One region of the Bradyrhizobium sp. WCU1 genome, then DNA from elsewhere that is predicted to be linked to it. Evidence: riboswitches for the same ligand, from Rfam matches in the RefSeq annotation. Region 1 holds a riboswitch; the other holds the start of a gene.
What was found. A riboswitch is a leader RNA that binds a small molecule or an ion and turns the genes downstream of it on or off. The one in region 1 is predicted to bind S-adenosylmethionine.

Region 1 (14,385 bases):
TCAACAGATGCAAGGGTGAGAATTGCTGGTGACCGTCGCGCATGGCGAGCGACTGGGCAGACTGGATGAATCCGCGCGAGCGCTCGGTGTACTTCTCAATGTTCATTCGTTTTCCCTCGGCCTGCCGTCACCACCCCTTCAGGCATGACAACGGCATCTTCATTGGGTTTCCGCGGGCCGCGTTGACGTTCCTCAACCAGCCTCTGGTCGTCGCCATCATTTTTCAGGCTTGCCGCAGATGTGGGCACTTGGTTCCGAAACGGAAGAGCCTCTCTGCGATTTCGCCCGGTGAATCTCAGCGCCGCGCGATGGCGACAAGGTAGCGGCAGGGCTGAGCAGTCTCATTGCGGAAGACGATGTCCGACGGCGGCCCGAGCTCGACGCGGTCACCCGCAGCGAGCTCGTGGCGCTCCGTCCCCTCCATCAAGACGAGGCGGCCGCTGATCACCCAGACCACCTGGCGGATCAGGTGATAGGCGCTGGCAGGAAAGCCGGCTTCCTGGTTGGCAGGCAGCTCGACCTCGACCAGCTCCAGCGGATTGGCCGGATGCAGGAACACCTGCCGCCGCAGATAGGCCGCCTTGGGATCGCGCCACACCGGCTGATCCTTGGCCCGCTGCAGGCGGGAACTGTGCGAGGCAACCTCGAACAGCGCGGCCATGGTCAGGCCATAGGCCGTGGCGATCCGCGACAGCGTCGCCGCCGTCGGGCTCGCCTCCGCCCGCTCGATCTTGCTCAGCATGGCCTTGGACACGCCTGCCCGCCCGGCGAGTTCCGCCAGCGACCAGCCGCGGCCCTCCCGTTCAGCGCGAACCCGCCGCCCGAGCGCTTCATCGGCATTGTCTTCTATAATTGACATATCGTCTTATATAGTAGACGATGGGGTTCGTTCAAGAGGCTTGTCGAGGAAGACCAATGATGATCCGCCCCGCCACCGAGCAGGACATCCCCGCCATCACCGCGATCTTCAATGAGGCGGTCGTCAACTCGAACGCGATCTGGACGGAGAAGCAGGATACCGAGGCCGAGCGGTTGGCCTGGATGAAGGCCCGGCTGGCGCTGGGCTACCCGGTGCTGGTCGCGGCCGAAGGGCCTGTGGTGCTCGGCTACGGCACCTTCGGCGATTTCCGGGCCTTCCCCGGTTACCGCTACAGCGTCGAGCACAGCGTCTACATCCACGTCGATCATCGCGGCCGCGGCCTTGGCCGCGTCATCGTCGATGAGCTGGTGGCTGCGGCGAACGCGCTGGGCAAGCACGTCATGATCGCAGGTATCGACGGCGGCAATCCGGCCTCGCTGCGGCTGCACGCCCAAGCCGGCTTTGTCGAGGTCGCGCGGATGCCGGAGGTCGGGCGCAAGTTCGGCCGCTGGCTCGAACTCGTCTTCATGCAGCGCGTGCTGGATGCGCCGGGAGCATCGCGGCCCGACTAGCAGCCTTCGCATTGGCGGTGGTTCTCCTCGCCGGCCAAACAGGCTAGAGCGAGCGGATGGACAACACACGCGCCTCCTCCGCCACGATCACCGGCATCTTTCGCTATCCCGTCAAGGGCCTGACGCCCGAGCCGCTGCCCCGCGCCGATCTCAAGGTTGGCGAGACGCTGCGCTCCGATCGCCGCTACGCGATCGAGAACGGGCCGAGCGGTTTCGATCCCTCGGCGCCGACATGGCTGGCGAAGCCGCATTTCCTGATGCTGCAGCGGGACGAGTGGCTGGCGCCGCTGCGCGCCCATTTCGACGACGACAGCCACGTGCTGACGCTGCGCCGGGACGGCGCGATGGTGGCCCAGGGCGATCTCGAGACGGAGGCCGGGCGTGCGGCGATCGAGCGCTATTTCGCCGATCGTCATGCCGGCCAGATCAAGGGCCCGCCCAAGGTGCTGGTGAGCCCCGGGCACAGTTTCTCCGACGTGCCGCGCAAGGTGGTCTCGATCATCAACCTGGCGAGCCTGCGGGCGATCGAGGAGATGGTGCAGGCGCCGGTGCATCCGCTGCGCTTTCGCGCCAACCTCTATGTCGAGGGCTGGCCGGCCTGGCATGAGGCCAGCCTGCTCGACCAGACCATTGCGATCGGCAGTGCGCGGGCAAAAGTTGTGAAGCGGATCACACGTTGTGCCGCGGTCAATGTCGATCCCGAGACCGGCGCGCGCGACCTCTCGGTCCCGAACACGCTGATGCAGCGCTTCGGCAACAACGAATGCGGCATTTACGCCGAGATCATCAGCGATGGCGGCGCGGCCATCGGCGACACGATTGCCGCGGAACCGCAATAGGTCACGCCGGGTTCCATATTCCTTGATGACTGCATAGGCGCGCGGCGCATTGCAATGCTTGGTTGCGTGCAATAGACTTCACTCGACATATTGAATTGCAGCAAATTTGTCGAAATTGATTGCACGGGGTCGCCATGAGCATGATCATGGTTTCGTACCGGCGGGTCGATCAGGACACAGCGGGCCGCATCGCAGACCATTTGATCGAGAAGTACGGTGAGCGATCCGTCTTCTTCGACGTCAACAGCATTCGTACCGGCGCGAACTTCGTCGATCGGATCGCCAAGGCCATCGTCGCCTGCGACGTCGTCATCGCCGTGATCGGTCCGCACTGGATCGGCAGGAGCGATGACGGGAAACCCACGCGTCTGGAGGACCCCGCCGATTCCGTGCGTTTCGAGATCGAGACGGCGTTGAAGCACAACAAGACGCTGCTGCCGCTGCTGGTGAACGGCGCAACCATGCCGGAGGCGGCCGAGCTGCCGGAATCGCTTCGCTTCCTGCACTTCTGCAACGCTGCCCGGGTCGATTCGGGCCAGGACTTTCGCATGCACATGACCCGCCTGATCGACACGATCAACGAGGTCCTGAACGAAGCCGGGCGATCGCCGCTGCGTCAGGTTTCGCCGATCAGGCGCTACTGGAAGTACGGCGCAGGCGTTGCCGCCGCCGCGTTGGCGCTGGCGGTCTGGACCGTCGGGCCCGCGTTCGAACATACGGTGGTGAAGTCGGGCGGACAGGATGATCAGGCCACCGTCGGGCGCACGACCCCGCCCGCCGTTCCGGCCTCCGTCACCCAGCGCGCCAAGGCACATGACGGCTTTCTGTTTCCCGATTCCGACCGGCGATTTCTCGGTGACGCCGATCTCAAGGACATGTCGGCGATCGAGCTGCGCGTCGCGCGAAACGAGATTTTCGCGCGGCATGGCCGGTTCTTCAAGGATCAGGTGCTGGCAAACTACTTCTCGCAATTCGCCTGGTATCAGCCCGCCGCGGTCGAAGTTCCCTTGAGCAACCTCGAGGCCACCAACGTCGACACTATCGAGGCGAAGGAGCACGGGAAGTGAAGCCGAACGAATTGCCACCGCTCCCCGCATTCCCGGGGAGAGGTGGAGAGTGCCGCCTCAGTTCGTCGGCATCACATAGGCATAGATCCGGCCGCGCGAGACCGGCGCCTCGCGGACGCGGTGACTGCTGTTGCCCGAGATCATGATCGGATTGCCCCTGGCGTCGACGCCGGTGATGATGCCGACATGGCCGCCGCCGCGGCGGCCCATCACGGCGATCGCGCCGACCTGCGGCCCCGAGACGCGCGTGCCGTATTTGGCGAACGAACTCGCCATGTCGGACCCGGTGCCGCGATGACCGGTCTGCTGCAGCACCATGTTCATGAAGCGTGCACACCATAGGCTGGAGCGGCCGGTCGGGTTGCCACCGCCGAGATAGCGGCGCGCCGTGTCGACGATGCCGGATGAGCCGAAGCCGCCTGTCGCGCTCGCCTCAATGTTCGACGCAGCGGGTATTGCGGCGGCATTGGCCTCGCCAGAACCGCCCGCCTGCATCCGGGCGCGACGCTCGGCGCGCGACAGCCGCGCGGTGTGCCGGTGGTGATGATGGGCGGAATGCCGCGCGTGATGGCCGGCATGAGCCGAATACGCGTGACGCTGATGGTGCGGACGAGCCGATGCCGAAGAAACCGAAATGACGGCGAGGGTGAGCGAACACAGAGCCAGCGCCAAAACTCGAAGCGACCGGCGATACGCAAGCAACTGAACCATACTTCACGAGATCCTCTGTAACGCCCCCACTTCCCCGTCGCGTTCCCTGCGAAACGCGGCGGTGGGTTTGAAAGTCGGGATGTGGCGGGAGCAGGATTTGGTGTGACGGCACCAAAACGATTTCTGGGTCATTCCGCGCAAATTCCATGACGAAAATAGTCAGAACTGCCGCATTGCCGCCGCGGAAATTAATTGCAAGTCTGGGGGTGGCCAACGAGAGGAGAATTTCAATGCCCTACGCCACGACGAAAGATCATGTCCGGCTGCATTTCGAGGAGGCAGGCAGCGGGACCCCGATCATCTTCCTGCACGAGTTCGCAGCTGATCACACCAATTGGGAACCGCAGCTGCGCTACTTCGCGCGCGCCCACCGCTGCATCGCCTATTCCGCGCGCGGCTACACGCCGTCGGACGTGCCGCCGAACGCCGACGTCTACACTTACAAGCATTTCTACACCGATGCGCTCGCGGTGCTCGATCATCTCGGCATCGCGAAAGCGCATTTCGTCGGCCTTTCGATGGGCTCCTATTCGTCGCTGCAGGTCGCGCTCAACGCGCCTGAGCGCGCGCTGTCGATGACGCTCGCCGCGGTCGGCTCCGGCTCAAGCCTCGAGAATCTCGATGCGTTCCGCGCGCAATGCCGCGCCAATGCCGAGCAATACGAGGCGATCGGCGCGGTCGAGGTCGCCAAGGTGACGCGGGAGGCGCCGAGCCGGATTCCGTTCCTGATCAAGGATCCGCGCGGCCACGCCGATTTCTATGCCGCGCTGGCGCGCCACGACGCCAAGGGCTCGGCCAACACGATGCGCAGCTTTCAGGGCGCGAGGCCCTCGATCTACACCATGACCGATGCCATCAAACGCGTGCCGACGCCGGCGCTGATCCTGTGCGGCGACGAGGACGACAATTGCATCGCGCCGAGCCTGTTCCTGAAGCAGCATCTGCCGGCCGCCGGGCTGTCGTTCTTCCCGAAGTCGGGCCACGTGCTCAATCTCGAGGAGCCGGCGCTGTTCAACGAGATGGTGGAACGCTTCATCGCGCTGGTCGAGGCCGGCCGCTGGCCGGCGCGCGATCCGCGGTCGCTGGTGGCGGCGGTGGTGTAGGCCGTCATTCCAGGGCTCGCGAAGCGAGAGCCCGGAATCCATTGGGCCGCAGAGTTCGTGGATAAATGGATTCCGGGCTCGATGCTACGCATCGCCCCGGAATGACGCCAAAGGTGGCGTCACTTGCCCCCGCCCCGACTGAGCAGGAACACGCCCTGCTCGCCGAACATGTTCCACACCCACCATGGCAGGTTGAGCGGCACCGGGCGGCCGTAGAGATCGAGCGCCACCGCGCGCTCCATCTTGACGTTGATCTCCTCGCAGAGCTGCACGAAATCCTTGATGGTGCAGAAATGGATGTTGGCCGTGTCGTACCAGCTCGCGGGCAGATTCTCGGTGCGCGGCATGTGACCGCCGATCAGGAGCTGCAGCCGCATCTTCCAGAACCCGAAATTCGGGAACGAGACGATGGCGCGCTGGCCGATCCGCAGGAGATTCTCCAGCACGACCTTCGGCTGTCGCGTCGCCTGCAGGGTCTGCGACAGGATCACATAGTCGAACGCATCATCGGGATAGTTGACGAGGTCGGTGTCGGCATCGCCCTGCACCACCGCGAGCCCCTTGGCGACGCAGCCATTGACGCCCTCGCGCGACAATTCGATGCCGCGGCCGTCGATGCCGCGGCTCTCCAGGAGCTGCAGCAATTCGCCGTCGCCGCAGCCGACGTCGAGCACGCGCGAGCCCGGCCGCACCATCTCGGCGACCAAAAGATGATCCCTGCGATAGCCGCCGCCGGTCCGCTCCGGCGCGACACCGGGCAACGGCAATGTCTGCTGCATGCTCATGACCGGCCGTCATCCTTCAGTCCGCGCGCTTTGCCTGCGGCCAGCAGGAAAGCGCGGGAAATGTCGAGGAATTCGGGCACGTCGAGCAGGAAAGCATCGTGTCCCCTGTCGGTCTCGATCTCGGCGAACGACACCCGCGCGCTCGACGCGTTCAGCGCGTGCACCAGCGCGCGCGATTCCGAGGTCGGAAACAGCCAGTCGCTGGTGAACGACACCACGCAGAACCGGGTCTTGATGCCGGCGAACGCCTTCGCCAGCACGCCGTTATGGTCGGCCGCGATATCGAAATAGTCCATTGCACGCGTCAGATAGAGATAGGAGTTGGCGTCGAAGCGCTCGACAAAGGACGAGCCCTGGTAGCGCAGGTAGCTCTCGACCTGGAAGTCCGCGTCGAACGAGAAGGTCGGCAGCTCGCGGTCCTGCATCCGCCGCCCGAACTTGCGATGCAGCGCCGCGTCCGAGAGATAGGTGATGTGCGCGGCCATCCGGGCCACCGCCAGGCCGCGATGCGGATGGGTGTCCTCGTCGACATAGCGGCCGCCGCGCCAGTCCGGATCGGCCATCACGGCCTGGCGGCCGAGCTCGTGGAACGCGATGTTCTGCGCCGAGTGACGGGTCGAGCAGGCGATCGCGAGCGTCGCGAACACGCGCTCCGGATAGGCCGCGGTCCATTGCAGCACCTGCATGCCGCCCATCGAGCCGCCGACCACGCAGAACAGCGTCGTGATGCCGAGCCGGTCGATCAGCATCGCCTGCGCGCGCACCATGTCGGGGATGGTGATGATCGGGAAATCGAGCCCCCACACTTTGCCGGTCGCGGGGTTGAGCGACGCAGGGCCCGTCGAGCCCATGCAGCCGCCGATCACGTTGGAGCAGATGATGAAGTATTTCTCGGGATCGATCGGCCTGCCGGCGCCGACCATGGTGTCCCACCAGCCGGGCTTGCCGGTGACGGGATGGGTGTTGTTGACGTGCTGATCGCCGGTCAGCGCATGGCAGATCAGGATCGCATTGGACTTGTCGGCATTGAGCTCGCCATAGGTCTGATAGGCGATCTGGAACGGTGCGAGATCGATGCCGCAGTCGAGCCTCAGCGGCTGATCCATGCCGAACTTCGCCACCAATGACGACGGATGATCGGCCTCATGGGCGCGATCATCGCTCTGGGTTTGCGGGCTCGGTATCGGACGCACGTTGCTCATCTAGGCGACCCTGCCCTCGCGCGGGAGGGCCTCAGCGGACCTCAGGCCATAAAAAACCCGGCCTGAACAAAGGTTCGGCCGGGAGCTGACTGTCCCCGGCCTGTTTAGCGAGTTGTTTAACGTGGCTGCAAGCCGGCCGGCTCAAATGACCACGGAGTAGCCGAAACCTAGTCCCGAGGTCTCCCGACGTCAAGCCAGCCGCATCGCCGGCTGATTGGTTAACCGATTGCGCAACGCACGGCTGCGACGTTTCTCTTTGCTTTCGGTGGCCGTCTTTCCTAATCAGGAGCCCTGTCTGACGCGGCATCGGGCCGCTCGGACGACAAGGTTTGAGAGCATGTCCAACCCACCCCCGTCGCCGCCTACGCTGCAGGAGCTGCGCAAGGAGATCGATGCGATCGACGAACAGGTTCACCGCCTGCTGATGGCGCGCGGCGACATCATCGACCGCCTGATCCAGGTCAAGAAGACCCAGGAGGTGGGCTCGGCGTTCCGTCCGGCGCGCGAGGCCAGCATGATGCGCGAGCTGGTGCAGCGCCATCGCGGCATCCTGCCGCTCGACACCATCGAGGGCATCTGGCGGGTCATCATCTCGACCTTCACCTATGTGCAGGCGCCATTCGCCGTGCATGCCGATGTCTCCGTCGGCGAGCAGGCGATGCGCGACTCGGCGCGGTTTCACTTCGGCTTCGTGGTGCCCTACGTCTCGCATTTCAGCGCCCAGGCCGCGGTCGAGGCGGCGGCGAAATCGAAGGGCGATCTCGCGCTGGTCTCCGCGATCGCGAGCCGCACGCCGTGGTGGAATGCGCTGGAGGCCGATGGCGCGCCGAAGATCATCGCGCGGCTGCCGTTCCTCGAACGCGCCGACCATCCCGCCGCGCTGCCGGTGTTCCTGATCTCGCGGGTCGCCGACGACGCCATGGTGACGGAGGTGCAGACCTGGAGCGTGCGCGTCTCCGGCTGGAACGCCGACGTCGCCCGCGCGCTGGCGCCGCTCGCCGAGATCGTGGCGGTCCCCGACACCGCCTTCGACGGCGCGGCGCTGCTGGTCTCGGTCGCCGGGCAAGGCCCTGAGAGCAAGGGTTTCGAGGCCATCAAGCTCGCCTTGATCAAGGCCGGCGCCTCGGTGCGCTCTTCGGCCCTCGTCGGCAGCCACGCAACGCGCTATACGGTGCCCTCTAACGGATCGGCCAAGAGCTAGATTAAGCATCGGCCCGTCCGCCCATCGGAGTAGATGATGTCCCGCCCTGTGCCGAACCCCGGCATTCTCGATATTGCGCCCTACACACCCGGCAAGAGCCCGGTGCCGGAACCGGGCCGCAAGGTGTTCAAGCTGTCCGCCAACGAGACGCCGTTCGGGCCGTCGCCGCAGGCGATCGCGGCCTACAAGGCCGCGGCTGACCATCTCGAGGACTATCCGGAGGGCACCTCGCGTGTGCTGCGCGAGGCGATCGGCCGCGCCTACGGCCTCGATCCCGACCGCATCATCTGCGGCGCCGGCTCCGACGAGATCCTCAATCTGCTGGCGCACACCTATCTCGCGCCCGGCGACGAGGCGATCTCGACCACCCACGGCTTCCTGGTCTACCCGATCGCCACCATGGCGAACGGCGCCAGGAACGTGATCGCGGCCGAAAGCAATTTCACCGCCGATGTCGACGCCATCCTCAAGGTGGTGACGCCGCGCACAAAACTGGTCTGGCTCGCCAACCCGAACAATCCGACCGGCACCTACATCCCGTTCGACGAGGTCAAGCGGCTCCGTGCCGCCTTGCCCTCAAATGTGCTGCTGGTGCTCGACGCGGCTTACGCCGACTACGTCTCGCGCAACGACTACGAGCTCGGCATCGAGCTGGTCGCGACCACCGACAACACGGTGGTGACGCACACCTTCTCCAAGATCCACGGCCTCGCCGCGCTGCGGGTCGGCTGGATGTTCGGCCCGGCGCATATCGTCGATGCCTGCAACCGGATCCGCGGCCCGTTCAACGTCACGACCCCTGCGATGCTGGCGGCGGTGGCGGCGATCGAGGACACTGCGCACGTGCAGATGTCGCGGACCCACACCGAACAATGGCGCAACTGGCTGACCGAGGAGATCGGCAAGCTCGGCCTCAAGGTGACGCCGAGCGTCGCCAATTTCGTGCTGATCCACTTCCCGACCGACAAGGGCAGGACCGCCGCCGAAGCCGACGCCTATCTGACGCGACGCGGCCTCGTGCTGCGCGCGCTCAACAATTACAAGCTGCCGCATGCGCTGCGCATGACCATTGGCACCGAGGAAGCCAACCGCCTCGTGGTCGAGGGGCTGCGCGACTTCCTGGCCGGAACCGGAAAGTGACGACGTGACCACGGCTCCGCTTTTCAACCGCATCGCGCTGATCGGCTTCGGGCTGATCGGCGGCTCGATTGCGCGCGGCGCGCGCGCGCAGGGCCTCGTCGGCGAGATCGTGACCACCGCGCGCTCGGAGAAGACGCGCGCGCGGGTCGCCGAGCTCGGCATCGTCGACCGCGTCGTCGCAACCAATGTCGAGGCCGTCAGGGATGCCGATCTCGTCATCCTCTGCATCCCCGTCGGCGCCTGCGGCCCGGTCGCGGCCGAGATCGCCGCTCATCTCAAGCCCGGCGCCATCGTCTCCGACGTCGGCTCGGTGAAGGGCGCCGTCGTCAAGGACATGGCGCCGCATCTGCCTGAAGGCGTGCATTTCGTCCCCGCGCATCCGGTCGCCGGCACCGAGAACTCCGGTCCGGATTCCGGCTTCGCCGAGCTGTTCATCAACCGCTGGTGCATCCTGACGCCGCCGGAAGGCGCCGATCCCGCCGCGACCGACCGGCTGCGCGCGTTCTGGGCCGCGCTCGGCGCCAAGGTCGAGATCATGACGCCGGATCATCATGACCTCGTGCTCGCGATCACCAGCCATCTGCCGCATCTGATCGCCTACACCATCGTCGGCACCGCCGACGAGCTGGCGCAGGTGACGGAATCCGAGGTCATCAAGTTCTCCGCCGGCGGTTTCCGCGACTTCACCCGCATCGCGGCCTCGGACCCGACGATGTGGCGCGACGTGTTCCTCGCCAACAAGGACGCCGTGCTCGAGATGCTCGGCACCTTCACCGAGGATCTGTCGAAGCTGACCCGCGCGATCCGCCGCGGCGACGGCGAAGCGCTGTTCGACCACTTCACCCGTACCCGCGCCATCCGCCGCGGCATCGTCGAGACCGGCCAGGACTCCGCCGCGCCCGACTTCGGCCGTCCGCACGCGAATTTGCAGAAGTAGCAGTCGGGCACGCAGCTTTCCCCACATCGTCGTCCTGACGAAAGCCAGGACCCATAACCACCGCATTTGCTTGCGAACGGGGATCGTGGTCCCAGCGTCGCACAACAATTGCGATTTGGGGTAATGGGTCTCGGCCTTCGCCGGGACGACGATGAGGATGGTTCTCGATTCAAGATATCAAACACACGGCGTCGTCGCAGCACCGTAGGATGGGTAGAGCGCAGCGAAACCCATCATTGGCGCAGCGAGTGTGATCGATGGGTTTCGCTGCGCTCTACCCATCCTACAATTCCGAACGACTTACGCCGGCGGCAGGCCGAGCGATTGCGCGGCCTCCATCCAGACCGGCAATTCGCGCTGATAGAGCGCATTGCTGTCCTTGAAGCCGATTGCGGGCTCGAGCACGAAGGTCGCGAGCACCTCCTTCACCCTCGGATCGTTGTTGGCGGCGACGCAGAGCTCGGCGAGCCGATCGACGATCGGCTGCGGCGTCGCCTTCGGCAAGGCCCAGCCGGAGAAGCCGCTCACGGTGAAGAATTTCGATGTCGTGCCCTGTTCGGGCAGCGTCTTGATCTCGGGGATCGCATCAACCTTCTTCGCGTGCACGGCGAAGACGACGCCGCGGCCACTTTGCAGCACGGTCTGCGCCGCGGTGTAGCTGCCCATCGCAACATCGAGCGTGCCTTCCGCCAAGCCCGTCCACATCGGCGCTTCACCGCGATAATGGATCGGCTCGATGTTGAGGCCGTATTGCTTGTTGAGCTCGTTGATCGTCATGTGCGGGGCGGAGCCCGCGCTGTAGGTGCCGAAGTTCACCTTGCCGCTGCTGCGCGCATACGCGACGAATTCCGCGAGCGTCTTGACGCCGAGTTTCGGGCTCGCGACCAGCAGCAACCCGCCGCCCGGAATGACGCTGACCAAGGTCAGATCCTTGTCCATGTCGTAGCCGGGGTTCTTCATCATCGCCCGGTTCATCACATAGGTAGTCGAGATCGAGCACAGGATAGTGTGCCCGTCGGGCGCTGAGCGCGCGACTTCCGCGGCGCCGATCGAACCGGACGCGCCGGCCTTGTTCTCGATGACGACGGTTTGCCCGACCTGCCTCGCGATGAACTCGCCGAAGGCGCGCGCCAGGAGGTCGGTCTGTCCGCCGGCCGGGTAGCTGCAGATCATGCGGATCTGCCGCGACGGCCACGCGCCCTGCGCCGAGGCCCCGCGCGACAGCCAAGGCATCGCGGCCGCCGCAGCACCGGCCGTGATGAGGTGACGGCGGCTAATCTTCGCTGGCATTCTGGTTCCTCCCCGATTTTTCGGTGAGGGTATCGTATCGGCGGGTCGCAGCTACGGGACAGATTGGCGCAGCAGGGCACGCTCACCGTCGCAACCGTTGATCCCGGATCGGCCCCGCCGACATCGCGGCAACCTTCTGCGTTGGCCGCCGGCGACCGAGCAGGCCGGCGGTTGCCAGCATGACAATGCCGCCGAACCACCACGAGCCGATCACGAACTCCCAGGCCCGCGGCGGAATCTCGTCGAAGATGATGCCGTAGACCGACACCAGCGCAGCCAGCGCGGCGAGGAAGATGCCGCCAGCGCTCATGAGCTCGACGGCATCGATGCGCCCGGTGGCGCGCATCGGCGGCCGCGGAACATCGATGCCGAGATAGAAGCCGACGGCACCGATCACGATCGTCGTCGCGATGAAGGCCAGCGTACCGAAGAATGCGATGTGCCCCCTCGCGAGCTGGGCGGCAACGAAGGTGCCGCCCATGGCGCCGGCCATCGCCAGGCCGGTTCGCTGCAGCACATGCGCGGCGCGGCTGACCATCAGCAACTCGCGAGCGATCATGGCCCTCTCCTTTCTGCTCACGATCCTCATGTGCGGTCTCCTTTGACGGCCCTGCGCGCGCTCTCCGTTGCTACGGCGAGAACGGGTAGTAGCGGATCTGCGACATGATGATGTGGTCGTCGGTCCTCGGCGCGCCGCCGACACCTGCGAAGGCGAAGCGCTGGTTGTAGGAGTACTGGATGCCGGCCTTGATCGCCCCGTAATCGCCCTTGAAGATCGTGTCATAGAAGCCGGCGGTGTATTGCCTGACCTCCGAGGTGTTGCCGTTGCAGGTCGCGGCCGGCGAGTTCTCGATGTTGCAGCCGAGATTGTTGTAGAGCGGATTGCCGTAGCCGAACGGCACCGTGCCGACATTGGAGAACGTCGGCTTGGTCTTCTCGAGGCCGGCATAGGCGTAGAGATCGAGCGACGGCGTCGTGTGCCAGACCGTGCCGAGCAGGAATGCGGTGATCGGCAGCGGCTGGATCGTGCCGTCCTGGCGCACCGTGGCGTCCGGGAACGGCGCCGCGGTGAAGCGGCCGAGCGCGCCGTGCGACGCGGAGCCTTGCAGCTCCAAGAGCTTCGGCACGATCTCCGCCGAGAAATGCCCGCCGAAGCTCACCGTGCTGACGTCGTGATTGGCGAAGTTGAAGCGATCGTAGAAGTCGCGGTACATCGCCCAGCCCTCGACATGCAGCTTGTAAGCGCCGAGCCGCGGATCCCAGGCGCCCTTCACGGTGAAGTCAGGCACGTGATTGAGGCTGACATTATTGGCGTTGTTGAAGAAGCTGCCGCCCGGCCCGGTGAGGTTGACCAGCAGGTTCGGATTGAGCACGCCCTGCGGCCCGACCGCGGGCGTGCCGACCAGCGGCGCGTTGCCGCCGAAGAACGAGGTCTGCGGATTTTCCGCCGAGACGGCGAGCTTGAATTCGGGCCCGATATCCTGCCAGACGCGGATGCCGGGCTGCCGCGCCGCGAGGAAGCCGGGCACCGATTCGAAATCGATCACGCCGGGCGCATCGACGCCACGCGGATCGATACCCGCCTTGCTCGGCGCGTTCAGCGACCAGCTCTGACCGGCAAGGACGTGCAAGCCGAGATCGCTGCGGCTGATCTCGACACTGGCCTGCCGCAGCCGGGGGTTGAAGGAGTTGGTCGCGACCGAATTCGCCGTCTGTGCGGCTCCCTCGAGATCCAGTTCGCCATAGCCGGCGACGCGGGTGTTGGCGAACACCTCGGCTTCCGCAAGCACCGAGAAACGGGTTTGCCGCGCCGAGAAGCGCGACTCGCCGGTGTTGAAATTCTTGCTCTGCGGGAACGGAATGAAGGCGTAGACCGAGCCCGTGTCGGAAGCAAGATTGCGGGTGCGGTAGATGCCGGTGAGATCGACCCAGCCGCCGAAGGTGAAGGTCACGCCCTTGTAGCAGAGCTTGCCCGATGCGCAGGGATCGAACGGCACCGGCGCCTTGGCCGCCATCCTCGTGTCTTGCATCGCGCTCTGTCGTGCTGCCAGCGCCTCCTCCTTGCGGGCCTGCACTTCCATCTTCTGTTCGAGCTGCCTGAGACGTGCCTTCAGGGCCCGCAGCTCGGACGCATCGTCTTCCGCCAACACTGGACCTGTCGACAGCAGCATGCTGCCGAGCAGAATTCCCCCGAGAATTCGCATCGCTTCCTCCACACGAGGTTGTTTCCTCAGGCGAGAGAGAGCGGTACTCGGGGAATGATATTCGCGGCGGCCCGCAAGATTGCGGTCACGTTTTTCTCATCGCGGCCGCGGGAATAGATTGCCGTGATGGACGATATCGCGCGCGAGGGTTTAATGAATCGTGGGGTGGATCAGCGAAGCGCAATGCGCCGCACAGCCGGCGCTGAAGGACGGCGGATGACGCGTTGCGGCAAATCCGCCCTGCGAAGCGGCAAGGCCGACGTCGCGCCTTGGCGTGAGTTTTTCTCGCGCTATGCGCGAGTTTTTACCGGATTGTCCGGCTCGGATTTTGGCGGTACGTCCATGTCGCGGTCAGGCGATCAACAGGGGCACACAACATGGCGGACGGCACGAACATTCGGACTGGCCAGTGCCATTGCGGCACCGTGCGCTTCGAGGTGGCGCTCAGCGACGGCTTCAACTCGATCCGCCGCTG
Region 2 (14,385 bases), 1.7 Mb from region 1:
GCAGCGCCGCCGGCACGATCAGCGCCGTCGCCAACGGCTCGCCCAATGTGTGTGGCGCGAGCATGATCAATTCGAACCAGGTCGCGGCGGCAAACGCTGCGACGACGGCATGGGTTCGCGAGACCCGCGCACCGAGGCACCAGGCGCTGGCCACGATCGCCAGCGACGCGGATGCGGCGATCAGACGCGGCAGCAGGAAGGCGCCTGCGCCGCCAGGCGCGATCGCATCACCCAGCGCAACCGGCCCGGCCAGCAATGTCGGCAGGAACCAGCCGCGAATGCCCTCGCGCCATTCCCACGTCAAAACGCCGTCGTGGCCGAGCATCCGCCACGCCGGCTCGAGATACTGAAACACTTCGTCGGGATAGATCACGTTGGGCCAGACCGCGGCCGCAACGCGGATCGCCAGCGCCAGGAGCAGCAATGCAAACAACGGATGCAAGCGCCCGCTCGCGCGCCCGACCATGCCTGCTCGGCCGGGCGCGGCTTCGGCGCTCGTGCTGGTCATCGTTCCGCCGATTGTCTTCTGGAGCAGCATGCCGGCGACCAGATAGCGGGCAAAGCCTTTAAGATGCGTGACCGGGTGATGCGTGACCGGACGTTGCCGAGGTCACACAGCGGCGGCCGCAACATGCTTAACCAAACCTTAAGATTCCGGATGCGCCGGACCGCGACGATGTTATGCTCTCGTGGGGGTTGGTGGCGTCATGGCGGGGCGTGGGTACACCATTTTCGACACGGCAGTCGGCCGATGCGGCATCGCATGGGGCGACGCCGGCGTGGCGGGTATCCAGCTTCCGGAGCTCCGCGAGATCGAAACCCGCAAGCGGCTGTTCCAGCTCTATCCCGATGCACGCGAGATGCGGCCGCCCGAGGAGATCGAGCTTGCCATCGAGGGCATCGTCGCGACCTTGCGCGGCGGCGATGGTGACCTCACGGGCGTGGCGCTCGACATGACCGACATCGCGGCCTTCGACCAGCGCGTCTACCATGCCGTCCGCGACATTCCCCGCGGCGAAACCCGGACCTATGACGAGGTCGCCAGCGCCCTGCGCGCGACCGGCGCGGTCTATGCGGTGGCGCAGGCGCTCGGCCGCAATCCCTTCATGATCATCGTGCCCTGCCACCGCGTGCTCGAGGCCGGCCACTATCCGGACCGGATTTCGGCGAACGGCGGCAGCGTCTCGAAGCGGCGGCTGCTCTCGATCGAAGGCGCCCAGCCGACCACCAGCAAGACCCTGTTCGACGTGCTGCTGCCCGTTGCGCGGCCCCGGCCGCAAGCCTAAATCTCGGGAATGAACCGAACCACGCTGCTGCAGCGCGACCGCATCACGGTGAACGAGTTTCGCTGCACGGCGGAGCCCGGCGACAAGCCGTTCGTCGAGCAATTCGCCTGCCACTCGGTGTCCTATGTGCGCAGCGGCAGCTTCGGCTGCCATTGCCGCGGCCGCTTCCATGAACTGGTGGCAGGCGCGATCCTGGTCGGCCATCCCGGCGACGAATACACCTGCACGCACGACCATGTGGTCGGCGACGAATGCCTGTCGTTCTTCCTCGACCCGGAGCTGGTCGAGACGATCGGTGACCGCGCGGACGTCTGGCAGGTCGGCTCGGTGCCGCCGCTGCCGGAATTGATGGTGATCGGTGAGCTCGCCCAAACGGCGGCAGCTGGCAACAGCGATGTCGGCCTCGACGAGGTCGGTCACCTCCTCGCCAGCCGCCTTGTCGAGCTGGTGTCCGACCGCAAGGCAAAGCCGCTCACCGCCGGCCTGCGCGATCGCCGCCGCGCCGTCGAGGCGGCGCTGTGGATCGACGCCAACTCGCATCACCGGATCGATCTCGACGATGCCGCCGAGCAGGCCGGCTTGAGCAGCTTTCATTTCCTGCGGTTGTTCTCCGCGGTGCTCGGCGTCACGCCGCATCAATATCTGGTGCGCTCGCGGCTGCGCCATGCGGCGCGACGGCTGGTCGACGACGACAGCCCGGTCACCGACATCGCCTATGACGTCGGCTTCGGCGATCTCTCCAATTTCGTGCGCAGCTTCCACCGCGCCGCCGGCGCCTCGCCGCTGAAGTTTCGCCAGGCCTCCCGCGGCGACCGCAAGATTTTCCAAGAACGCCTGGCGCTGCAATAGCTAGGTTTGCTCCGGTCCGCGCGTCACCGACGCGCCCAACGACTGGAGATCTCACCATGTACGACCATATCGGATTGCGCGTCGCCGACCTCGACGCCAGCGTGCGCTTCTACACCGCGGCGCTGGCGCCGCTCGGCTTCGTGCTGTGCTCGCGCGACGACAGCGGCGCCGGCTTCGGCCCGAAGGGCGAGCCCGCGCTCTGGCTGCATCTGCACAAGGGCAAGGCACAGGGCGGCGCCCATATCGCGTTCCGCGCACCGAGCCACGAGGCGATCAAGACATTCCACAGCGCGGGCCTGAAGGCCGGCGGCAAGGACAACGGCGCGGCAGGCCACCGCAAGGACTACAGCCCGACCTACTATGCAGCCTTCCTGCTCGACCCCGACGGCAACAATGTCGAGGCGGTGTCGACCTGAGATCAGCTCATAAAAGGACCCAATCCCCATGGCTTCGATTCAAAAGGACATTCCAATCGACGCGCCGGCGGACCACGTCTGGGACGCGCTGCGCGATTTCGGCGCGCTGCATACCCGGCTGGTGCCGGGCTTCGTCACCGACACCCGGCTCGACGGTGACGTTCGCACCGTGAGCTTCAGCAACGGCACCGTGGCGCGCGAGACGCTGGTCGATTGCGACGACGAGCGGCAGCGGCTGGTCTATGCGATCACGAGCGAACGGCTGAAGCAGCATTCCGCCTCGGTGCAGGTGCTTGCCGAGGACGACGCGCACTGCCTTGTGGTGTGGATCGCCGACGTGCTGCCGCACGAGATCGCGCCCTATATGTCGGCGCAGATGGACCTTGGCGCGGCGGCGATGCAGGCGGCGCTGGCGAAATCGGCCAAAGAAAAGAACGCGGCGTAGCGGCGCTGGCGGCCAGAAGATCTTATCACCGTAACGGTGTGAGAATTGTAGCGAGCGGCTCTCCCTACATCGTCGTCCTGGCGAAAGCCAGGACCCATAGCCACCGAATTCGATTGAGAGTGCGATAGTGGCCCCAGCGTCGCTCGACAACAAGCGGTCGGGGTAATGGGTCCTGGCTTTCGCCAGGACGACGCCGACGGTGTGAGAGCCGGGGATAACAGCGCAGAGCGCTACGACAACGCCGGCTGCGCCTCGGCAACCTGCGCGGACTTGCCCCAGCGCGTCAGGATCACGCTGAGGCAGGAGAGCACGCCGAGCACGCCCATCGAGGCGGCGGCGAGTGCGAAGAAGTTCTGCGCACTCGCCTCATGCGTCGACAGCCACCAGCCGCCGGTGCCGATGAAGATCAGCCGCGCGGTCTGCGCCAGCACCGGGCCCAGCACCTTGGCGGCGCCCTGCGAGGAGAAATACATCGACATCGCAAGGCCGATGAAGGCGTACATGGGCGCCGCGGTCGACAGATATTGATGGCTGGTCGCCCGCACATGCGGATCGCTGGTGAATAGGTTGACCCAGAGATCGGGGAACACAGCGATGAAGCTGCCGACCACGCCGACCGACAGGAACGACACCGTGCCCGCGGTCCAGGCGATGCGCCGGGCGCGCGCGATGCGCTCGGCGCCGACCGCCATGCCGATCATCGGCACCGAGGCGATGCCGACGGCAAACGCGACCGAGGTCAGCATGAATTCGAGCCGCGCGCCGATGCCGTAGCCGGCGAGCACCGCGGTGCCGAATTGCGCCAGCATGTGGGTGAAGATCGAGATCGTCAGCACCGATTGCAGCGGCGAGAAGCAGGAGACCGCACCGACCCTGAGGATGTCGATGAACATCGCCCATTGCACGCGCAACCCCCTGAGCTTCGGCTTGACCCGGGCGCGGCCCGAGAACAGGTACCAGCCCATCACGCTGATGCTGATCGAATAGGCGATCAGCGAGCCCGCGGCGACGCCGCGCATGCCGAATTGCGGCACCGGGCCGAGGCCGAGCCCGAGCGTGCCGCCGAGCATGATCTGCCACACCGCCGAGGACAGGATCATGGTCGACGGCAGCTTCATGTTGCCGGTGCCGCGCAGGATGCCGGCCATCGTGTTCATCAGCCAGGGCAGGATCGCGCCGCCGAAGAAGATCTGCGTATAGGCGATCGCCTGCGCCAGCACATTGCCGCGGCCGCCGAGCAGTTCGAGCAGATGCGGGCCGAAGATCAGCATGCCCAGCATGAAGGTGACGCCGAAGGTGAGGCCGATCAGCAGCGCATGCATCGCCAGCGTCGACGCGCGCTCGATCTCGCCGGCGCCGAGTGCGCGCGCGATCGCGGATGCGACGCCGCCGCCCATCGCGCCGCCCGACATCGTCATGGTCAGGATCACGCAGGGAAACACCAATGCCATCGCCGCCAGCGACTCGACGCCGAGCCGGCCGATATAGGAGGTCTCCGCGATCACCACGCAGGTGCCCGCGGAGAGCGCGATCACATTCGGCCAGGCCAGCCACAACAGCGTGCGCAGGATCGGGCCGTCGAGCAGCGCGTTGCGCGCGGGCTTGGTCACCGGCGGCGGCAGCGGCCGCTCCTGGTCGTCGACAGGTATTTCGGCGAGGCCGAGGTCGGACATTTCCACTCCCACGCGCGCAGTCTGGGAGCCGCGCCATGGTGTTTCCCTACCATGGTGGCGGCGAAATCCACGTGCGCGGGACGCAAGGGGGGCCTGCGCGATTGCAGGTGAACCTTGATGAACCTCTGATCTAGCCGATCGACCACACGAACGGCGCGCCGGCGGTGCTGTTCGGCTTCAAATGCAGCGGAATGTGCCGTCCACAGCCGGCCGCCAGCCCCTCGAACAGCCCGGTCAGCACGCTGGCGCAGGCCGGGTGATAATCGGCCACATCGGCCATCAGCTTCCAGCCCTGCTGGCGGATCTCGAACTGGCCTTCGGATTCGGTGATCTCGGCAACATCATCCTGCGACTCGAACAGCGTGCGCAGGAATGCGGCAAATTCCGTGGCACGGCCACGGCTGCCGCCGAGCGCCTGCGCGACCTCGTCGAAATACTGCATGCCGATCAGCTTGCCGGTGAGATGCAGCAGATAGCTCGCATCCTCCGGGCCGAACACCTGCACGATGACGGGCGCGGCCGTCTTCACATATTCCATCGCGTAGTTGCGATAGGCCTTCTCCAGCCGCGGCTTTGGCCAGCTGTCGACCGGCAGCGCCGGCGCAGTGTTCGGATCAAACGGCGGCGCCTCGAGATGGCGCGCGAACACCAGGCGCTGGTCGAGCTCAAGCGGATGGTCATATTCGCAGTAATAGCCCTCGAGGCCGTCCTGGCCGTCGACGCTCTGCTTGGTGCAGACGAAGCCGAGCCTGAGATCGCCGAGCGCGACACCGTTGTTGGCGTGCCAGCCGCGCAGCATCGCGCGCGAGACCTCGCCCGGCACACCGCAGATCGCGGTGCCCTTCCAGATCCAGCGCGGCGGCGGATAGCGGATCCAGGCCTTGCGGTCGTTCTCGTACACGTATTGGACATGCACGCCGCCGATCCAGTTGGAGAGATAATGATACTGCGCGGCCGCGACCGCCGGCGGCAGGCCGTCGAGGCCGAGCTTCTTCAGACCGGGCAGGAAGCGCTCCTGCTGCTGGCGGCGAAACACGCGGAAGACGAACTCGGCGGCATCGGCGGTGCCGCGCCGCGTCACCACGGTGAGGATCAGCCCGGTGAAGAAGGCGTGATAGAGATCGGCGACGCTGCGCCACTTCCGCCACTGCGCTTCTTGTGCGGACTCCGTTGCGGCGCTCATGTTCACTCCCGATCTGTTGTTTGCCGGAATGTGTCACCGCCAGCGAGGCGACGCAACCACACACCCGGCGTCATCGCCCCACTCGATCGGGCGATGAAATGATCCGGAGCCCGCGATCTCGATTCATGCTTCGTCTCGCGGCTGAATCTTTCACCTCGCCATTGAGCACGAAGCCGAAAATGGGGGCCGAACAGACCCCTTCACAACCCGAGATCGCTCAATGACGGGTGATCGTCGGGGCGCCGGCCAAGAGGCCAATGGAATAGACGATCCTCGGGCTTGATCGGTAGGTCGTTGATGCACGCATGACGGCGGCACATCAGGCCATTCGGCTCGAACTCCCAATTCTCGTTGCCATACGACCTGAACCAGTTTCCACTGTCATCGTGCCATTCATAAGCGAACCGCACCGCAATCCGGTCACCCGTGTAGGCCCACAACTCTTTTATCAGGCGATAGTCGAGTTCGCGGGCCCACTTTCGAGTCAGGAACGCCTGAATTTGATCGCGACCCTCGACGAACTCGGAACGGTTTCGCCAGCGGCTATCTGGCGTATACGCCAGCGATACCCGGGCAGGATCGCGGCTATTCCACCCGTCCTCGGCAAGTCGGACCTTCAGCGCAGCGCCTTCAGTGGTCGTAAAGGGCGGCACGGGCGGACGTTCGGCTTCCATTGCCAATCTCCTGTTGTGGCGAGCTCTGTTTCGTAAGCTGGAGAGGACCCGAGCCGACGGCGAAGTCGTCGGCTCGGGAGACACCGGTCAGGCGGCCTTGAGATCGTTCGCTTGCACGACAGGGAAATCGATATCGGTCTTGGCGACCTCGTTGACGAAATTAGTGAAGACGTTCTCCACAACGAGGGCGACAATTTCGAGCACTTGAGCATCGCTGTACCCGGCCTTGCGAACCGCAGCGATATCTTCGTCGCCGACGTGGCCGCGCGTTTCGGCGACCTTCGCCGCGAAGCGGACGGCGGCATCCGCCTTCGGATCGCCGGAAGTTCCCTTCCGGTTGAGGGCGATCTCTTCAGCGCTGATCTTGGCCAGATTCAGTCCGAGGTAAGTGTGAGCCGACAGACAATAGTCGCAGCCGTTCACCTGGGCCACGGCGAGCGCGATGCGCTCGCGAGTCTTGACATCCAGACTCTTCGCAAGAGTTCCGCTGAGGCCGGCTAAGGCCGTGAGCGCCACCGGGCTGCTGGAGACCACCCGAAACAGGTTGGGTACGACGCCGAGCTGCGCGTTGACGGCAGCGAGGATCGGCTTGGAGGCTGCTGGCGCATCGTCCAGCGCGGGAATGGGAAGGCGGGCCATGATGATCTCCATCGTTGGTTGAACGGTAACAGGCCGGTTGGGTCGGCTGACCACGGACATAGGTCCTTCCAGTAGGAATGATAATGCTGTAATTTCGAGAGGCATTGTCTTGGTGAGTGAGATAATCAATTGGATCGTTTGGAGGCGATGACGGTCCTCGTGGCCGTGGTGGACAACGGAGGCTTCACCGCGGCGGCGCGTGCGTTGGGTCTGCCTCTTCCCACCGTCAGTCGAAAGCTGGCAGAGCTGGAATCGCATCTTGGCACTCGGCTGCTGAACAGGTCGACGCGACGGATCGCGCTGACCGACGCGGGGCAGGACTACCTGTCTGCTTGCAAGCGCATCCTCGAGGAGATCGGGGACGCCGAGCGAAAGGTTGCCGGCGAATACGTCGCTCCGAAGGGGGAGTTGGTCATATCCGCGCCCATCGTGTTTGGCAGGCTCCATGTGATCCCTGTCATCAGCGAGTTTCTGGCGAAACATCCTGATATCGACATCCGGATCGTCCTGTCCGACCGGAACGCTCATCTGCTCGACGACGACATCGATCTGGCCGTGCGGATCGGCCGACTGCGCGACAGCTCCATGGTTGCAACGCAAGTGGGGATGGTGCGCCAGATCACTTGCGGAAGTCCAAACTACTTTGCGGCGAACGGAATTCCGAAAGTGCCGCGCGACCTTCAAAAACTTTCTGTCATTACCTTCGAGGCGCTGAATTCAGGGACGTCGTGGTCCTATGGAGGCAAGAAGAGCGAAGCGCTGCCAGTCCGCTCGCGCCTGTCCGTCAATACCGCAGAAGCCGCGATCGATGCGGCGATTGCGGGCACGGGCGTGACCCGAGTGCTGTGCTATCAGGCCGCGCAAGCGGTCGCTGGCGGCAAGTTACAGGTCGTGCTCAGCTCCTTTGAGCCTGCGCCGGTGCCGGTGAGCATCATCTACGCAAGTCAAAATATGCTTCCGCTGAAGATGCGCAGCTTCATCGATTTTGCGGCTCCGCGGCTTCGCGCAAGGCTTTCTCAACTCGCTGATCGCGCCAAGGCGTAAGCCGGACAGGCCGCTGCCTTGGCTGGCCCCAGAGCGATCTCTCGGCGTTTGCCCTGCGGAATATCGCTACACGCGAAAATGCTTGGAGAGCTTCAGGCCCTGCGCCTGATAGTTCGAGCCGATGCGCTGGCCGTAGAGCGCATCGGGACGCTCCAGCATGCGTTCATAGACGAGGCGGCCGACGATCTGGCCGTGCTCGAGAATGAACGGCACCTCGCGCGAGCGCACTTCGAGCACGGCGCGCGCGCCCTTGCCGCCGGCGCCGGCATAGCCGAAGCCGGGATCGAAGAAGCCGGCATAGTGGACGCGGAATTCGCCGACCAAGGGATCGAACGGCACCATCTCCGCGGCGTAGTCCGGCGGCACCTGCACGGCTTCCTTGGACGCAAGGATGTAGAATTCGCCGGGATCGAGGATCAGGCTGCCGTCAGGGCGCGCCTTGATCGGCTCCCAGAACTCCTCGACGGCATAGCCGCCGCGGCGATCGACATCGACCACGCCGGTGTGGCGCTTGGCGCGATAGCCAACGAAGCCGCCCGAGTTTTCGCCGGAGAGATCGACCGAGAGCGCGACACCATGGGTGAGATCGGCATTGTCGGCATCGACCAGCCGCTCGGCGGCATGCAGCTCGTCCAGCTCGTCGGCGGTCAAGGTCGCCTCGCCGATCCGGAAGCGGACCTGGCTGAGCCGCGAGCCCTCCCGCAGCAGCACCGGAAACGTCTTCGGTGAGATCTCGGCATAGAGCGGGCCGTGATAACCGGCACCGATCATGTCGAAGCGGCGCGTGCCGTCGGCGATCACGCGGGTGAAGACGTCGAGCCGTCCGGTCGAGCTCTTCGGGTTGGCCGCGGCCACGATCTCCGGCGGCAGCGCCAGGCTCTCCAGCAGCGGCACGATGTAGACGCAATTGGTCTCCAGCACGGCGCCGTCGGAGAGATCGATCTCGTGCAGCTTGAGCTGGTCGATCCGCTCGGCGACGGTGGCATCGGGCCCCGGCAGGAAGCTGGCGCGGACCCGGTAGGCGATGTCGCCGAGGCGGAGATCAAGGCTTGCCGGCTGGATCTGGCTCTCGACAAAGTCGTAGGCGGGCAGAATGAGGCCAGCCTCCGCCATCTCCGCGATCATGCGGTCGGGCAGGATTCCGTTGGATTCATCTTCCAGCGTGAACGACACGGCGCGGTCCCTCGGCGATCCCTCGAGATGGCCCAAAATCAACCTCTGACGGGCCACCAAGCCCCCATATATGGGCTTTTACGGGTTATCCGATGACCGTCTTGACGGAAAGGGCGCGAGGGAATATCAGCTGCACTTATCCCGTGGTGATTTGAGCCGGCCGGCTTGCAGCCACGTTAAATAAGTCGCTAAACAGGCCGGGGACAGTGTGATCCCGGTCTGTGGAGGTTGCTCCAGGCCGGTTTTTTTGTGGCCATTTTCGCCAGGAAATGGCCACCTCGGAGGTCACATGTCTGAATCTGAAGGTACCGCCCGCTTCCGTCCCGAAACCCGCCTGGTCCATGGCGGCACGCTGCGCTCGCAATTCGGGGAGACGTCGGAAGGGCTGTTTCTCACCCAGGGTTACGTCTACGACACCGCTGAGCAATGCGAGGCGCGCTTCAAGGGCCAGGATCCCGGCTTCATCTATTCGCGCTATTCCAACCCGACGATTGCGATGTTCGAGCGCCGCATGATCGAGCTCGAGGGCGCGGAAGCCGCGCGCTCGACCGCGACCGGCATGGCCGCGGTGACCACCGCGATCCTCGCGCCCCTGAAGGCCGGCGACCACGTGGTGGCATCGAAGGCGCTGTTCGGCTCCTGCCTCTACGTGGTGCAGGACCTGCTGCCGCGCTACGGCATCGAGACGACGCTGGTCGACGGGCTTGACCTCGACCAATGGCAGCGCGCGTTGCGGCCGAACACCAAGACCTTCTTCCTGGAGAGCCCGACCAACCCGACGCTCGACGTGCTCGATATCGGCGCGATCGCCAAGATCGCCCACAGCGGCGGCGCCCGGCTGATCGTCGACAACGTGTTCGCGACGCCGATCTGGCAGAGCCCGCTGTCGCTCGGCGCCGACGTCGTGGTCTATTCCGCGACCAAGCATATCGACGGCCAGGGCCGCTGCCTCGGCGGCATCATCCTGTCGTCGGAAGCCTTCATCGCCGAGCACATCCACAATTTCATGCGCCAGACCGGCCCGTCGCTATCGCCGTTCAACGCCTGGGTGCTGCTGAAGGGACTGGAGACGCTCGGCGTCCGCGTCCGCGCGCAGACCGAGAACGCGGCGAAGATCGCCGAGGCGCTGGCGAGCCATCCGAAGGTCACCCGGCTGGTCTATCCCGGCCGCGCGGATCATCCGCAGGCCGCGACGGTGAAGAAGCAGATGGGCGCCGGCTCGACGCTGGTCGGCTTCGAGGTCAAGGACGGCAAGGCCGGCGCGTTCCGCTGTCTCAACGCGCTGAAGATCTCGCGCATCTCCAACAATCTCGGCGACGCCAAGAGCCTGGTCACGCATCCCGCCACCACGACGCATCAGCGCCTGGCGCCGGAAGCGCGCGCCGAACTCGGCATTAGCGAGGGTTTTATTCGCTTCTCGGCCGGGCTCGAGCATCCCGACGATCTGATCGAGGATTTCCAGCGCGCGCTGGAGCAGGTCTAAACTTGGATCGGAAGCGGAGGCTCACCTCTCCCTCGGGAGAGGTCGGCGCGTAGCGCCGGGTGAGGGCTTACGGTCCCTCGTGAGAGTTGCGGCCCCTCACCCGATTTGCTTCGCAAATCGACCTCTCCCCAATGGGGAGAGGTGAAGCGAGCGTGCGGCTAAAGCGATTCAATCATCATGCGTTACGTCGCCGCCGTCGTAACACCGCCGTCGACCACGATGGTCTGGCCGGTCATGAAGGTCGAGGCGTCGGAGGCGAGATAGGCCACCGCGCCCGCGATCTCGTCGGGCTCGCCAATGCGGCGGAGCGGCGTCGACGCGGTGCGACGCTTCAGATTGTCCGGATCCTCCCACAGCGCGCGGGCGAAATCGGTCTTCACCAGGCCCGGCGCGACGCAATTGACGCGCACGCCCTTCGGGCCCCATTCGCCGGCGAGGCTGCGGCACAGCGCGAAGTCGGCCGCCTTGGAGATGCCGTAGGCGCCGATCACGGTCGAGCCGCGCAAGCCGCCGATCGACGAGATGATGATGACCGAGCCCTTGCCGCGTTCGGCCATCTGCGGGATCGCCAGCGCGGAGAGCCAGATGTTGCTCTTGACGTTGGAGCCCATGATCTTGTCGAAGGCCTCATCGGTGATGTCGAGCAGCGGGCCGTAATACGGATTCACCGCGGCGTTGCAGACCAGGATGTCGATCTTGCCGTAATGCTTGATGGTGCCGGAGACCAGCGCCTCGACCTCCGCGCGGCGCGCGATGTTGCAGGGGATCACGAGGGCATCACCGCCGGCCTTCTTGATGCCGTCGGCGACGACCTCGCAGGCATCCGCCTTGCGCGAGGAGATCACGACCTTGGCACCGAGTTTTGCGAGCAGCTCCGCCGAGGCGCGGCCGATGCCGCGGCTCGAGCCGGTGACGACCGCGACCTGACCGGTGAGATCGAACGGGGTGTTCTTCATTGTTGTTGCCTCCCGGATCGGCCGTCATTCCGGGGCTCGCGAAGCGAGAACCCGGAATCCATTGGGCCGCATGATTTGTCGTGGAATGGATTCCGGGTTCGCCGCGTTGCGGCGCCCCGGAATGACGTTTGTGCGATCAGGCCAACAGCCCGCCGCCCTCACTGACGCGACGGAGGTGGTAGTCGGTGTCGCCGAGCGTGTTCTCGATCATGGTCAGCCGCTTGAAGTAGTGGCCGATCTTGGCTTCCATGGTCATGCCGATGCCGCCGTGCAGCTGGATCGACTGCTGGCCGACGAACTTCAGCGACTTGCCGACCTGCACCTTGGCGGCCGCGACCGCCGACGAACGCTCCTTGGCATCGCTGAAGTCCGACGCCATGGTCGCGAACATCGACATGCTGCGGGCCTGCTCCAGCGCCACGAACATGTCGGCGGCGCGGTGCTGCAGGCTCTGGAACGAGCCGATCGCGACGCCGAACTGCTTGCGGGTCTTGATGTACTCGACGGTGTCCTTCAGCGACTGGTCCATCGCGCCGACCGCCTCCGCGCACAGCGCAATGCGGGCCTCATCGGCGACACGCTCGATCAGCGGCAGGCCGTTCTCGGGATCGCCGATCGCAGCATCCGCACCGACTTCGACATTGGTGAAGGTGATGTCGGCCGCGTGCAGGCCGTCCTGGGTCGGATAGCCTTTTTTGGTGATGCCCTTGGCATCCGCCGGGACCAGGAACACGCCGATGCCGGCCTTGTCGCGCTGGCCGCCCTTGGTGCGCGCAGTGACGATCAGCGTGTCGGCGTTCTCGCCGTTGAGCACGACGAACTTCTCGCCGTCGATCACCCAGCCGTCGCCCTTCTTCTTCGCCGTGGTCACGACGTCGAACAGGTCGTAGCGCGAGTTCTTCTCGAGCTGGGCAAAGCCGAAGGTCTTGCTGCCGTCGATGATGCCCGGGATGTACTTGGCCTTCTGCTCGGCCGAGCCGCCATGGCGCAGGAAGCCGCCGGCGACGACGACGGTCGCGAGATAGGGCTCGACCACCAGCGCCTTGCCGAGCGCTTCCATCACGATCATGGTCTCGACCGCACCGGCGCCGAAGCCGCCGTCGGTCTCGGCGAAGGGCAGACCCAGCAGGCCCTGCTCGGCGAGCTTGCCCCAGAGCGCTTTGCTCCAGCCGCCCTTCTCCTTCATGTACTTCTTGCGCGCATCGAAGTCGTAGGCATCCGCCAGCAACCCGTCGACGCTTTCCTTGAGAAGCCGCTGCTCCTCGGACAGATCAAAATCCATGTTCGTTCCCTTAACTAACTGATCGTTGTTCAAGCCGGGGTCTCTTCACCTCGCCCCGCTTGCGGGGAGAGGTCGGATCGCATCGTCAGATGCGATCCGGGTGAGGGGGTACAGGTCTCTCGGCATTCCCTGCACGGAGAGAGGCCCCTCACCCCAACCCTCTCCCCGCAAGAGCGGGGCGAGGGAGAAGAGAAATCAAAGCCCCAGCACCGCCTTGCTGATGATGTTGCGCTGGATCTCGTTGGAGCCGCCGTAGATCGAAACCTTGCGGTTGTTGAAGTAGCTCGGCGCGATCTGCGCGGTCCAATCCATGCTCTCGTTCGAACCGGCATCGCCGTGCTCGTCATAGGGCGCGGCGAACGGGCCGATGATCTCCATCAGCAACTCGGTGGTGGTCTGCTGGATTTCGGAGCCCTTGATCTTGAGCACCGAGGATGCCGGATTGGGCTTGCCCTTGCCGTGCTTGCCCTCGTCGGCGACGACGCGGAGCTGGGTCAGCTCGAGCGCCTTCAGCTCGATCTCGCAGGCGGTGAGCTTCTCGCGGAACGCCGGATCCTCGATCACAGGACGGCCGCCGGACTCGACCTTGGAGGCCAGCGCGCGGATGCGACGCAGCCGCTCCTTCGAGACGCCGACCCGGGCGATGCCGGTGCGCTCATTGCCGAGCAGGAATTTGGCGTAATCCCAGCCCTTGTTCTCCTCGCCGATCAGGTTCTCGTAGGGAACCTCGACGTCGTCGAAGAACACCTCGTTGACCTCGTGGCCGCCGTCGATGGTCTGGATCGGACGCACGGTGACGCCCTTCGACTTCATGCTGAACACGATGAAGGAGATGCCCATCTGCTTCTTCGCGTTCTTGTCGGTGCGGCAGAGACAGAAGATCATGTCGGCGTGCTGGGCGAGCGTGGTCCAGGTCTTCTGGCCGTTGATGATCCACTTGTCGCCACGGCGCTCGGCCGTGGTCTTCAGTGAAGCGAGGTCCGAACCCGAGCCCGGCTCCGAGAAGCCCTGGCACCACCAGTCGTCGACATTGGCGATGCGCGGCAAATATTCCTTCTTCTGCTTCTCATTGCCGAAGGTGTAGATGACAGGGCCGACCATGCTGACGCCGAAGGCGAGCGGCTGCGGCGCGGGATAGGACTGCAGTTCCTCGTTGAAGATGTAGTGCTGCACGGTGGTCCAGCCGGTGCCGCCAAATTCCTTCGGCCAGTGGGTGACGCCCCAGCCCTTCTTGTTGAGGATGCGCCACCAGGTGACCATCTCGTCCTTCGACAGATGACGG

Region 2: it holds a riboswitch for S-adenosylmethionine, as region 1 does, so the genes downstream of both, ACTUWL_RS12650 (O-succinylhomoserine sulfhydrylase) here and metX (homoserine O-acetyltransferase MetX) in region 1, are expected to answer to the same signal.

What each region holds. Positions count from the first base shown of each region.
Region 1 covers NZ_CM130280.1:4,454,473-4,468,857, reverse strand. The annotation lists gene clpB (ATP-dependent chaperone ClpB) at 1-106, opposite strand, end outside; gene ACTUWL_RS20650 (helix-turn-helix domain-containing protein) at 296-859, opposite strand; gene ACTUWL_RS20645 (GNAT family N-acetyltransferase) at 916-1,431, shown strand; gene ACTUWL_RS20640 (MOSC domain-containing protein) at 1,488-2,270, shown strand; gene ACTUWL_RS20635 (YARHG domain-containing protein) at 2,405-3,337, shown strand; gene ACTUWL_RS20630 (TIGR02594 family protein) at 3,395-4,048, opposite strand; gene ACTUWL_RS20625 (alpha/beta fold hydrolase) at 4,279-5,151, shown strand; gene metW (methionine biosynthesis protein MetW) at 5,271-5,936, opposite strand; gene metX (homoserine O-acetyltransferase MetX) at 5,933-7,138, opposite strand; SAM riboswitch at 7,222-7,301, opposite strand; gene ACTUWL_RS20610 (chorismate mutase) at 7,476-8,339, shown strand; gene hisC (histidinol-phosphate transaminase) at 8,376-9,479, shown strand; gene ACTUWL_RS20600 (prephenate/arogenate dehydrogenase family protein) at 9,484-10,416, shown strand; gene ACTUWL_RS20595 (Bug family tripartite tricarboxylate transporter substrate binding protein) at 10,717-11,706, opposite strand; gene ACTUWL_RS20590 (hypothetical protein) at 11,789-12,265, opposite strand; gene ACTUWL_RS20585 (hypothetical protein) at 12,336-13,910, opposite strand; gene ACTUWL_RS20580 (GFA family protein) at 14,288-14,385, shown strand, end outside.
Region 2 covers NZ_CM130280.1:2,716,883-2,731,267, forward strand. The annotation lists gene ACTUWL_RS12595 (4-amino-4-deoxy-L-arabinose transferase) at 1-508, opposite strand, end outside; gene ACTUWL_RS12600 (methylated-DNA--[protein]-cysteine S-methyltransferase) at 708-1,286, shown strand; gene ACTUWL_RS12605 (helix-turn-helix transcriptional regulator) at 1,296-2,135, shown strand; gene ACTUWL_RS12610 (VOC family protein) at 2,192-2,551, shown strand; gene ACTUWL_RS12615 (SRPBCC family protein) at 2,580-2,996, shown strand; gene ACTUWL_RS12620 (MATE family efflux transporter) at 3,227-4,669, opposite strand; gene ACTUWL_RS12625 (hypothetical protein) at 4,800-5,852, opposite strand; gene ACTUWL_RS12630 (nuclear transport factor 2 family protein) at 6,053-6,526, opposite strand; gene ACTUWL_RS12635 (carboxymuconolactone decarboxylase family protein) at 6,614-7,165, opposite strand; gene ACTUWL_RS12640 (LysR family transcriptional regulator) at 7,295-8,209, shown strand; gene ACTUWL_RS12645 (2'-deoxycytidine 5'-triphosphate deaminase) at 8,276-9,334, opposite strand; SAM riboswitch at 9,516-9,595, shown strand; gene ACTUWL_RS12650 (O-succinylhomoserine sulfhydrylase) at 9,672-10,865, shown strand; gene ACTUWL_RS12655 (SDR family NAD(P)-dependent oxidoreductase) at 11,048-11,821, opposite strand; gene pimD (pimeloyl-CoA dehydrogenase small subunit) at 11,958-13,103, opposite strand; gene pimC (pimeloyl-CoA dehydrogenase large subunit) at 13,299-14,385, opposite strand, start outside.